3 regions of the Ornithinibacillus salinisoli genome follow, and region 3 is predicted to be linked to each of the others. Evidence: riboswitches for the same ligand, from Rfam matches in the RefSeq annotation. Region 3 holds a riboswitch; each other region holds the start of a gene.
The links. A riboswitch is a leader RNA that binds a small molecule or an ion and turns the genes downstream of it on or off. The one in region 3 is predicted to bind S-adenosylmethionine.

Region 1: it holds a riboswitch for S-adenosylmethionine, as region 3 does, so the genes downstream of both, ACFSTA_RS01065 (5-methyltetrahydropteroyltriglutamate--homocysteine S-methyltransferase) here and ACFSTA_RS04270 (iron-containing alcohol dehydrogenase family protein) in region 3, are expected to answer to the same signal.
Region 2: it holds a riboswitch for S-adenosylmethionine, as region 3 does, so the genes downstream of both, ACFSTA_RS04940 (LLM class flavin-dependent oxidoreductase) here and ACFSTA_RS04270 (iron-containing alcohol dehydrogenase family protein) in region 3, are expected to answer to the same signal.

What each region holds. Positions count from the first base shown of each region.
Region 1 is NZ_JBHUMI010000003.1:194,429-198,718, forward strand. Features, by position in the region: gene ACFSTA_RS01055 (hypothetical protein) at 1-1,142, shown strand, start outside; gene ACFSTA_RS01060 (ABC transporter ATP-binding protein) at 1,148-1,843, shown strand; SAM riboswitch class I at 1,911-2,012, shown strand; gene ACFSTA_RS01065 (5-methyltetrahydropteroyltriglutamate--homocysteine S-methyltransferase) at 2,118-3,227, shown strand; gene ACFSTA_RS01070 (hypothetical protein) at 3,559-3,744, shown strand; gene ACFSTA_RS01075 (pyridoxal-phosphate-dependent aminotransferase family protein) at 3,865-4,290, shown strand, end outside.
Region 2 is NZ_JBHUMI010000009.1:6,504-10,793, forward strand. Features, by position in the region: gene ACFSTA_RS04930 (YndJ family protein) at 1-186, shown strand, start outside; gene dacB (D-alanyl-D-alanine carboxypeptidase/D-alanyl-D-alanine endopeptidase) at 631-2,181, shown strand; SAM riboswitch class I at 2,237-2,342, shown strand; gene ACFSTA_RS04940 (LLM class flavin-dependent oxidoreductase) at 2,533-3,573, shown strand; gene ACFSTA_RS04945 (ATP-grasp domain-containing protein) at 3,607-4,290, shown strand, end outside.
Region 3 is NZ_JBHUMI010000008.1:123,373-127,662, forward strand. Features, by position in the region: gene abc-f (ribosomal protection-like ABC-F family protein) at 1-815, shown strand, start outside; gene ACFSTA_RS04265 (carbon-nitrogen family hydrolase) at 876-1,661, opposite strand; gene ACFSTA_RS04270 (iron-containing alcohol dehydrogenase family protein) at 1,663-2,763, opposite strand; SAM riboswitch class I at 2,838-2,942, opposite strand; gene ACFSTA_RS04275 (pyridoxal phosphate-dependent aminotransferase) at 3,073-4,245, shown strand.

The DNA of each region.
Region 1 (4,290 bases), on a different contig from region 3:
CTCATGGTCTTGTATCCATTGAATGGGCGGAGCGTTTTAAAGGTGATGCACCAATTGATGCCATTCGGGTGAAGGTTGCCGGAATTGATGGTTACACGGAAGCAGCAGCGAAAAAAATTCGTGAAGTTGCTGCAGATATGGAAGCAAAAGGTTTGCATGTTGATATTGTGGCAGGTGCCTCCCACCAGACATTGGCAGTTGATGTTGAGGAAATCGGTACGGTATTACAGCCTTGGACAACCTTAGGTGCCGCCGATACCATACTTAATAGTTGGAATGTATTCGGTGCCGCGACAGGTTCGGCATTTTTACTCATTGCCTTATTAGCATTGATTGCTCGTTTTCGAGTAATGAAAGCAGAACAATCTACGGAACGGGAACGCCTTGCAAAGATAGGGTGGTCCACTGGTATGATTCGCAAGTTTTACCGAGGTCAGTGGCTGTGGCAGCTTTTCGTAAGTGTCATCTTAAGTATCACCCCCCTCCTATTCATCTACGATTTGCACTACATGTTATTAATTGGATATGGTGGTGCACTCTTACTGATCTTGGGATTGAAATGGATTATCGATCATTTTTATGATGAATCACAAAACGAGAAACGGATATTTAAACCTAATCATTCCTTAATACTAACCAATATTCGTTACTACAAATCACATATAATTGCAGCCGCTATACAGCTGTTACTGGCTACAGGACTTTTGGCATTTATCATAACCTTGTCTGAAGCCACTGTTCGTCGGATGACAGAAACGAATCTCGGGTCCTATGTTCATTGGCAGCTAAATGACCAGCAATGGCTATTACTTACAGGGATGATAGCTTTAACAATTTTCACACTGACTGAATCCCTCTTCCGGCTTTGGCAAGCAAGACAAAGGGATATTCAAATGTTGTATAAGGTCGGTTGGCATAATAAAAGCATTCGAAGACTATTACGTAAAGAGACTTTTTCCTGGGTTGGGTTGATCGTTTTGATTGGCTTGGCTTGTGGTACTTTCTTCGTATTTACTACGACCGGATTCACCTGGGGGATGATAGTAACGAGTTGTATCGTTGCTTTGGTTGTATTTACTTTCGCAGCACTATTAAATGAAACAGTAATTGGTCGTATGCTTATTAACATTCAGAAAGGATGAGTGAAATGGAAATGATAATGGAATCATTATCAAAAACGTACAAATCGTCAATTGAAAAAAAGCTAGTTTTAAATAACATCTCTTGTCACGTCAATAAAGGAGAATGGATAAATATTATTGGCCCATCAGGTTCAGGGAAAACAACCTTATTGAAGTGTGTTGCTGGCATTATGAATGCCGATGCTGGATCAAAGGTATCTATTGGTGGTTTAGATATGGGAAATGCTTCCGAAGAAGAAAAACGTGATTTTCGACGACGCAATATCGGATACATCTTCCAAGAGTATGAATTGTTTTCTGCATATACTGCTAAGCAAAATGTTATGCTTCCCGAATGGCCGTATAAAAAAGAAGCAGAATTGCGTGAGCGATCGGAAACTTTATTGCGAACATTGGGATTAGAGGATCGGATAGATGCAGTTCCAACAAACTTGTCAGGGGGAGAGAAACAACGCGTGGCAATTGCTAGGGCACTATTAAATGACCCAAGTCTTCTTATTTGTGATGAACCTACCGGAAATCTCGATCGAGCTTCTCGTGATAATGTTCTTCACATATTAAAAGAATGCCAAGCAGAAGGAAGAACGATCTTTTTTGTCACTCATGATTACGACGTTTTACCATATGGTGACCGAGTCTTTCAATTGAAAGACGGAACAATGGAAGAAATAAATAAAAAATCATTCATTCTTCAACCTTAATAATTACTGCTTGACATAGTTTCTACACACGTGTATCTTAATAGTTATAAATTTAATAATTTTTAATTTCTTATCTAGAGAGGTGGAGGGACTGGCCCTTTGAAACCTCAGCAACAGACTATTATAAGTACTGTGCTAATTCCAGAAGCGAAATGCTTGAAGATGAGAAGAGTGAACGGTGTTTATCAACCTCTTCTTATTCTGAGAAGAGGTTTTTTGTTTTAAAACCCCTTCTCAGGCAAAAATCTCAATAAAAGAAAAGGGGAAATGAATAATGACGACAACATTAACAAAAGCACCTTATCGTGCTGACCATGTAGGAAGTTTACTGCGACCAGAGAATCTACATAAAGCAAGAGCAGATTTTAAAAAAGGAAACATTTCAGCAATAGAATTACGCGAAGTTGAAAACAAAGAAATCAAACGAGTTGTAGATAAACAAATTGAAATTGGTTTAGAAGTAGTTACTGATGGGGAATTCAGACGAACATGGTTCCATTTAGACTTCCTAGAACATTTAAACGGTATTGAGGGCTATGTACCGGAACATGGATATAAATTCAAAGGAGTGGAAACAGAAAAATATGACGTTCGTAATACTGGAAAAGTCTCTTTTAATGAAGACCACCCTTTTATCAAAGACTTCCTTGATTTGAACGAAATTGTAGATGGTCGTGCAGTAGCTAAGCTAACAATCCCAAGTCCAAATCAGTTGTTTAATAAAGGAATTCATAATCCGGATATCTACCCTGACATCGAAGAATATGCCAGAGATATTATTCAGACGTACCAAGAAGCTATTCAGGCATTTTATGATGCAGGAGTTCGTTACCTCCAGCTGGATGATGTATATATTGCCGGTCTTTCTTCAACGAACATCCCATTTAATGATGGAAAATACACGAGAGAATATTTAATCGATCTTGCTTTACGTGTTGCTAATGGAGCTTTGGAAAACAAACCAGAAGATTTAATCGTAACAACACATCTTTGTCGTGGAAACTATCAATCTACTTGGGCATTTGAAGGAAGCTATGCTCTCATTGCGCCTACTTTGTTAGCAAAAGAAAAAGTTGATGGGTTTTTCCTAGAATACGATGATGAGCGATCCGGTACATTTAAACCATTGAAGCATATTCCAACAGGTGGGGCGCGTGTTGTACTAGGTCTAATTACATCGAAACACGGTAAATTGGAGGATAAGAATACCATTAAAGCACGGATTAAAGAAGCTTCTCAATATGTACCTTTGGAACAGCTTTGTTTGAGTCCACAATGCGGTTTTGCATCAACCCATCACGGAAATAAACTAACAGAAGATGAACAATGGGCAAAACTAAAATATGTTGTTGATCTCGCAAATGAAGTTTGGAATAAACAGTAATTGATAATTAATGAATTATCTTTGAAGTGAATGTTATTAGGCAAAATATGTACTACAAAATAGCAGGGGAAATTTCTATCCGTTCTCCTGCTATTTTTCTATGTTTATCCTTTATGTTTGTGCAAAATATCGGTTATGAAGGACTCTCCTATGCCAAAATTTAAGTAAATCTCCTTCATCGGTTATTGGTAATATATAAAACAAATGTACCTTCTTTAAATGAACCCGTTTGGATTAGAAAATAGCCTTTTTTTGCATTTTTCTCGTAATTATTGGTATTTTTTAGTATATAATATATAATGTAGCAATTTTCAAAAAGAGGAGAATTACAATGTGGTGGTACTGGATTGTCGGAATTATTATTCTACTAATCGTAATCGAGGAATTCATTTACTATCTAGAAAATCGAATCGCTTTCGGAAAAAGGCAAGGAAGAATTAGTGGTTGGATACATAAATTAAAAAAGAAAGAGGATATACCTATTGATGATGGACCACAAAGAAGAAGGAGACGCTAATATGTAAGGATGCGTCTCCTTCTTCTTTACCCCTACCTTAAACTTTCAAAATATTATGTGGATAATTTCCCTGTTATTCTGTAGAATTAATTTTAATATACTATGAAAGGAGAACCTGAAATGTTATCCGACCAACAAATGCTACGAATTCCTGGGCCAACACCTATTCCTCCTAGTGTTCAACGTGCCATGAGCCAACCTATGATTGGACATCGAGATCGAGATACAAAAGAACTACTTCGAAAAATCAAACCGAAGCTAAAACCGATTTTCGGTACAGTACAGAATGTCGAAATTCTTGCTGGAAGTGGAACTGCTGGACTAGAGGCAGCTGTGATTAATACGGTACAGCCTGGTGATGAAGTTCTAGTAATCGTAACCGGAGCTTTCGGTGAGCGCTTCGTTCAAATATGTAACGCCTACAACATAATTACTCATCAAATACATGTCTCATGGGGAGATGCTGTTACTCCCGAAAAAGTAGAATCCTACCTTCAAAGTCACCCATCCATTAAGGCTGTAATGGCAACGTTTTGCGAAACATCA
Region 2 (4,290 bases), on a different contig from region 3:
ACTGAAACAGATCCGGGAATTTATCTAGCTATTAGAGAATATTTGTTAAAACTTCCACTCGAAGAGGATTTTCAAGTGAAGGAAATAGAACATGGTGTATTGCAAGCACAGCATCATATGAAGATTTTTACCTTCCCATTCCTAACGATAAATTATGAAATTCATCATGATACAAAAATGGCTTGAATAAATTTTAAAAAGGGCATTCGATGTAAAGACTATAAATGGATGTTCAAAAATTCCGGTAAAAATGACACATCTAGATAGGGGATCTTCGACTAACTACCGACACGTCCTGTGTCGAACGTCGAAGTCACCACATCCTGTGGAAGCTCGTTGGTTTGTTTCTGCGTAAAGAGCGGTGTACCTGCGTCTCCTAGCATACTCATAGAAGCATATTCCTCGGTACAAGGCAGCATTGAAGTTGTTTCTCGATGCAGCCTTGCTCATGTATCTAAATACATACATTCCGTTCCTTGGATAAGAAGAACACTTATCCTACGTGCGATGCAGACTCAGGGGAGCTTTCCTAATGCTCGAAACTATACCGCCTCGAACTTCTTGGTCCTTTTCATCCTCATTTTTGAACACACATTATAAGGGAAGTGTATGATATGGGAGATGGTTGTATTGAATTTCTATAAAATTGGGTTTGGTGTACTGTCAATTTTCTTTATAGTTTTTGTTATCGCAACATTTTCTTCTAGCCCTGAAAGTAGACAGGCCCAATCAGTGGAGGGGAAAAATACCTTGAAACATGAAAGTAAATCCGTACTTAATAATCTGGAGGCAGAGGCTATTGAAATAACAAGCTTGGACGATTATCTGAGGAGTGAGCCAGTATTACAAGGAGCGTTAATTGGCATTAGTGTTCGATCCGCTTCAGACGGTAAACTGCTCTATGAACACTTTGGGAATACCCGACTCCGACCTGCTTCTAATATGAAGCTGTTGACAGGTTTTGCTGCCCTGAACGTACTTGGAGAAGATTATCAATTTTCAACTGAAATTTGGACAAATGGAAAATTAGAGTCCAATACATTAAAAGGGAATCTTTATTTAAAAGGAAAAGGTGATCCTACATTACTTCAAGAAGACTTTGAAGCATTTGCTACAGAAATCCGTGAAAACGGTATAGAGATGATTGATGGAGATATTATTGGAGATGATTCTTGGTATGATGATGTACGGTTATCAAGGGATTTAGATTGGACAGATGAACACTGGTATTATGGTGCTCAAATTTCAGCTCTAACAGCCTCTCCGAATAAAGATTATGATGCAGGTTCAGTAATAGTACAAGTAACTCCAGGCAATAAGGTAGGGGAAAAGCCTAAAGTATCTATTTCTCCTGATACGCCATATATCCAAATCGCAAATACGTCTACAACGAGTACTGCAAGTGTGGAAGAAGATATAACACTAGAGCGGAAACATGGTACCAATACCTTTACAGTTGAAGGTAGTATTCCTATTGGCGCTGCTAATGTAACAGAATGGATGGCTGTTTGGGAACCGACTGAATATGCCATGGATTTATTTAAACAAGCTCTTCAGAAACAAGGAATTACATGGACTGGAACAGTAAAACGTGGCATCGTTTCAGAGAATAGTAAATTACTCTTCACTCATGATTCAATGCCATTATCAGAACTACTAATCCCATTTATGAAATTAAGCAATAATGTACATGCGGAAGTAATGATGAAAGAAATGGGGCAGTTTGTCCATGGTGAAGGAAGTTGGGAAAAAGGTATCGAAGTTGTGGAATCCGAACTAGAAAAAATGGGACTGGATACGAAGAACCTAGTTATTCGAGATGGATCTGGAATTTCTCATGTAACGCTACTACCGCCAAACCAAATTACTCAGTTATTGTATCTTGTACAGGAAAAAGATTGGTTTTCCACTTATTACAATTCTTTACCTGTCTCGGGAAATCCTGAAAGAATGATAGGCGGAACGTTAAGGTCTCGAATGAACGATATTGCTGTACAAGCAAAAACCGGGACCATAGCTGGCGTAAGTACGTTATCTGGCTATGTTGATACAGCAAGTAGTGAAAAACTTATTTTTTCCATCTTGTTGAATAATATTATCGATGAAGATGATGGTCCACAAGTAATTGACCAAATTGTAAGGTTGCTTAAAGATGAATTTTCTGTGAGTTCAAATGGTTGACACGATTTATTTCTTTCTATATGCTAAGTTTTAATAATTAAATATTTTATATTTAATTCTATCTAGAGAGGTGGAGGGACACGGCCCTTTGAAGCCTCGGCAACAGGTTCCATATGGAATACTGTGCCAATTCCTGCAAGCATTTGCTTGAAAGATAGGAGAGAGAATTCCCTTTACCCAGGTCATAAAACTCTTTTCCTATCTTGATGGAGAAGAGTTTTTTTGTTTGGGTTTTTTGAATCTTTTAATGCAGTCTATGTAAATTACTCAGTAAAATTCATTACTTGAATAAGCAACAAACTTTTAGAAAACAGTCTTTTTTTATAAAAATTGAGAAGAGGAGTGGAGAAAGTGAAGTATGGATTTTGGTTACCGATATTTGGTGGATGGCTACGAAATGTTGAGTTCGAGGATATGCCTCCGACCTATGATTACGCAAAGAAGGTCATTCAATCAGCTGAGCAGTGGGGCTATGATACAACACTGATTGCTGAGTTATATTTAAATGATATAAAAGGACCAGAACAGGATTCACTTGAAGCATGGTCAACAGCTGCAGCGTTAGCAGCTGTAACAGAAAAAATTGAAATTATGACTGCAGTAAGACCTGTATTCCATAATCCAGCAGTAACAGCGAAAATGGCTGCAAATATCGACCATATTAGTAATGGACGTTTTACATTAAATGTTGTTTCCGGCTGGTGGGAAGGGGAAGCGAAACAATACGGAGGCGATTTTACGGAGCATGATGAAAGGTATGATCGTACAACCGAATTTTTGGAGATTTTAAAGGGATTGTGGACTGAAGAGAACTTTACCTATCATGGTAAGTTCTATCAAGTAGAAAATACCGTACTGTCTCCAAAACCTGTTCAACGTCCTAACCCGGTTTTATACGCTGGCGGAGAGAGTGAAAAAGGAAAACAGGTTATCACATCACTTTGCGATGCCTATGTGATGCATGGCGGTACAGTTGAAGAAATAGAAGCGAAAATTACAGATATGAAAGAGAGAAGAAATAGAGTTGGGCATGAACCGTTACAATCTTTTGGTATGGCAGCTTATGTTATTTGTCGGGATTCAGAGGAAGAGGCCCAAGAAGAATTAAAGCGAATTACGACAGTAAAAGATACTAGTGGTTATGCTGGCTTTAAGGATTTTACATCTAAGTCTGAACTAGAACAACAAATTCAACTTCAGGATTATTCTGTATCGAACAGGGGATTGCGTCCAAATTTAATTGGAACACCTGAGCAAATTGCAAAGCAAATATTAGCTTATGAGCAAGCAGGCGTTGATTTACTATTACTCCAATGCTCACCACAACTGGAAGAGTTGGAACGTTTCGCAAATCAAGTCATGCCAAAAGTTGAAGAACTTCGTAACGAATAGACAAACATACTAATCATAAAGGAGATAAGAGCCTTGCGTAAAATATATGTCATACACAAAAATAATGAATGGACAGAGCATCTATTGAAGAGATTGGAAGAATTACAACTTCCATATGAAGATTGGTTAGTAGATAAGGGAAATGTTGATCTTTCCTCGGCACCACCAGAAGGGATCTTTTATAGTAGGATGAGTGCTTCTTCACATACGAGAGGACATCGTTATTCACCAGAATTGACGAGTTCTATACTGGCATGGTTGGAGCAACATGATCGAATTGTAATTAATGGAAGTCGTGCACTACAATTGGAAGTTAGTAAGGTATTACAATATGTAGAACTTGAAAAACAAGGTGTACAGACTCCGAAAACAATTGCAGCAGTTGGGAAAGAAAAAATATTAAAAGCGGCTCAATCATTTGCAGGTAAAAAGTTTATCACAAAACACAATCGTGCAGGTAAAGGTCTTGGAGTTCAACTTTTTAACTCGATGGATGCATTTCAAGAGTATATTGATGGAGAAGGTTTTAACGAATCCGTTGATGGAATCACATTAATTCAGGAGTATATTGAGTCTCCAGATTCATTTATTACACGATGTGAATTTGTTGGTGGGAAGTTTGTTTACGCAGTACGTGTAGATACGTCAGAAGGTTTTGAATTATGTCCGGCAGATGCATGTACAATTGACGATTTATTTTGTTCCGTAGGTGAGCAT
Region 3 (4,290 bases):
ATGCAACAATGCAAATTTCCTACCAACAAAGAGTAGCTGTAATTGGGGAAAATGGAACCGGCAAATCGACGTTAATTAAACTGATTTTACAGGAATTAAAACCAGATGAAGGAGAAGTGAGGGTAGGTAGTAATGTGAAAATCGGCTATTTGTCACAGCATGTTTTTGTCGGAACAGAAGAAGAAACTATTATTGAGGCATTTCGAAAGTATGTCGCAGTTGCGGAAGGGGAAGCTAGGAATATACTAGCAAGATTCTTGTTTTATGGTCCGAATGTCTTTCAAAAAGTATCCCAGCTAAGTGGTGGCGAAAAGATGAGGTTACGATTGGCTCAGCTGATGTATCAAGACATTAACTTTCTAGTGTTAGATGAGCCAACAAACCATTTAGATATCGAGTCACGTGAAGTCTTGGAAGAAGTGCTAGCGGATTATAATGGTACGATTCTAGCCGTCTCTCATGACCGTTATTTTCTAAATAAGTTATTTGGAAAGATATATTGGATCGATTCCAAAAGAATCCATGGTTTTGATGGTGATTATTCCTGGGCAAGGGATAATATGGAGGAAATGAAAACAAGTCAAGAAAAAGTTTCGATAAAGAAAAGCCATCGTCTCCAAACGAGCAAGCGAAAAGAACCACGTAGGAAGGAACCCAACCCGGAAGTGGAAATGGAAACAGTAGAACAACAGATTATGGATCTAGAATGTAAACTAGAAGCCATTAAAAATGTAGAGCAGTTGCAGGCGTTGTACGAAGAAAAAGAACAACTTGAATTAAAATGGGAACATTTATATGAACAGCTACATGGGTAATTATGTATAGACAATGACTCCAGTACGGGTACTGGAGTCATAACAATTTTAAAATGAAGTTTATAGTTTATATATATCAGGGCGACGATCACTGAATATAGGAATCGTTTTTCGTACTTTTTCCACTTGATCTATATCAATTTCTCCGTAAAGGATTGTCTCTTCATTATCTGCTTCACAAATTATCTCACCCCATGGACCTACAATAATAGAGTGTCCACCAAATTCGTTATTAGGATCGGATCCAACGCGGTTACAAGCAACAACAAAGCATTGATTCTCAATCGCTCTACTAATCAATAATGCTCGCCAGTGGTCAATACGAGGTTTCGGCCATTCCGCAACAACATATAATATTTTAGTGTTTTCAAGCATATGAGTACGAATCCATTCGGGAAAGCGAATATCATAACAAATAACACCGGCACTAAAATGCTCTTCTAATTCAAAAAGTCCATTTTCATGTCCTTCAACCAAGTGCTTTTCCTCATCCATTAAGCGAAATAGATGTGCTTTACTATACTCTTTTACCAATTCCCCATTACGGTTCACAATGAATAGCGTATTTGTCACATTTGAGTCTGGTAGCTTTTTAGCAACCGAACCTGCCACAATATTTACATTATATTTTTTGGCGAGATTACTAATGAATGCAAACGAATCCTTCCCATTCTCGTCAGCAATTTCATCCAATCGTGTCAAATCATAGCCGGTGGTCCATAATTCTGGAAGAACAACAGTGTCGACTTGATTCAGGTTAGTGAACAACTTTTCAACGTGTCTATAATTTTCCGTGGGACTTCCAAAAGTAATATCAATTTGTAACAAGGCTATTTTCAATCCCATATTATCCCTCCTTGGCTAAGCGTTTTTTCGTTACATGCTCTTCCAATAATTGCATTGCTTGGGTTAATTCGCTAGCATTCGAGACTCCCATCAAATGTATGGATTCCCCGGATTTAGTGGAGGCATTTGCGATCAGTTGAATGGTTTTATCCGTATTTTCCGTAATACCTAATTCCGAAAGCGAAGTTGGTAATGCTAGTTCATGATAGTATGGCAATAGAAAATCGATTTCATTAAATCGATTTTCTAAAGCGATCTGAACTAATACACCATATGCTACTTTTTCCCCGTGCATGTATACATGTGTTTCTGGAATCGTTGTTATTCCATTATGAATAGAATGTGCTCCGGCTATTCTGCCATATTTATCACCATAACTACCAACCATCCCACCTGACATAATGATGGTTTCGATTACTCGAACAAATGAAGGAGTAACTTGCTTCGCCTTCATTGCAGTAATTGCCACGGTTCCCTCTTCTAATAGTACATCACGACATAGTTTAGCTGCGTGAATGGCAATCTCAACTGCGATAGGTTTTGGTGTCATATGACGCGTTAGGACATCTGCCTCATACCATTTGGCGATCGTATCTCCAATCCCAGCTCGCATAAATGCAACGGGTGAATCAATCAAGATGTCTGGTTCAACAAGAACCATAAATGTGCTATAGGAAAAAACATCATACGTTAAAAAGTTTCCTTTCTGATCATAGAAAACACTTAATGGCGTCCATGCGGCACAGTTAGAAGCTAATGTTGGTACTAGGATAACTGGTAAGTTAACAGTGTTTCCAACCGCTTTCGCAATATCCATTATTTTTCCACCACCAACTGCTAAAACAAAATCTGCACCATGATCAGTAGTAAATTCACTTACTCGTTGTACCTCCTCATAGGTGCACTCTCCGTCATAAAGTACATTCATTACGGGTATATCAAAATGAGGAAAATAGGACTTAGCAGCTTCCCATGATTTTCTACCATGTAGAAGAATGCCCTTCGTAAGCTGATTTTCTTTTAATCTAGTAGGTAATGTTTTCAGTACGCCTTGATGACATACATAATGATTGGGTGCACCTTTCACTTCTAGTGTTTGCATATACGACTCCTCCCATATCGTTAAATAAAAAAACCTCTTCCCAAAAGGAAGAGGTATCATACGCTCGGCTCTTCCTCTTATCTTTGCAGTAGCACTGCAGGATTTAGCACCGTGTAATGCATACATTACCGGTTGCCGGGCTTCATAGGGCCATTCCCTCCACCTTCTCTTGATAAGAGTTTGATATAGTTGTGACAATTATTGCACTCGATATATTTTCTGTCAAGGTAAAAAATAACTTTACAAAACGGAAGCATGTAGCTATTATAGATAACTAGAATTTCATCGTTCTTAAGGAGTGTGATAGCAATGCAAGAATTTGAGCAGTCCGATTTATTAAAGCGACTACCAGAACAGTTTTTTGCTAAGTTAGTTTCAAACGTACAAACATTAGCAAAAGAAGGTCATGATATTATCAATCTTGGTCAAGGAAATCCTGATTTACCAACACCTCCACATATTGTTGATCAATTAAAACAGGCTGCTTCCAACCCAGATTTCCATAAATATTCGCCATTCCAAGGGCATTTCTTCTTAAAAGAAGCTATTTCCGAGTTTTACAAACGAGAGTATGAAGTTGACATTGATCCGAAAACAGAAGTTGCTATTTTATTTGGTGCTAAAACAGGTTTGGTTGAGTTGAGTCAGTGCTTGCTTAATCGTGGGGATTTGGCACTTTTGCCAGATCCTGGATACCCGGATTATATGTCTGGTATTGCCTTAGCTAATGCAAAAACAGCTTTGATGCCTTTATTGAAGGAGAATGCCTTTTTGCCGGATTATGCAATGCTGGATGAACAAACTTTAGAGCAAGCAAAGGTAATGTTTTTGAATTACCCAAATAACCCAACATCAGCTACTGCTACAAAAGCGTTCTTTGATGAGACGGTTGAACTAGCAAATCGTTACAATATTTGTGTAGCACATGATCTTGCATATGGTGCGATTGGTTTTGATGGAGAAAAACCACAGAGTTTTCTACAGTCAGAAGGAGCCAAAGAAATTGGGGTAGAATTTTATACATTATCAAAAACCTATAACATGGCAGGCTGGAGAGTTGCCTTTGCAGTTGGCAATCGTTCGGTAATAGAAAGTATTAATTTGATTCAAGACCATTTATACGTTAGTTTATTTGGTGGAATTCAGAAAGCTGCTGCTGAGGCACTTTTAGGAGACCAAAAATCCGTGGAAGAGTTAGTACAAATCTATCAAGGGAGAAGAGACCGATTTATTGACCGATTAAATGAGATTGGATGGAAGGTGGAGGCACCTAAAGGAACATTTTTTGCATGGTTACCAGTTCCAAAGGGGTATTCATCAGAAGAGTTTGCAAATCTCTTACTGGAAAAAGCGCATGTCGTAACGGCACCTGGTAATGGATTCGGTCCCCATGGTGAAGGGTATTTACGTGTTGGTCTACTAGAAAGTGAAGAAAGATTAGTGGAAGCTGCTGACCGAATTGCAAAATTAAACCTTTTTTAGAGTAAACATAAGAAAACGCTACCAAATAAATATTTTAATTAATGT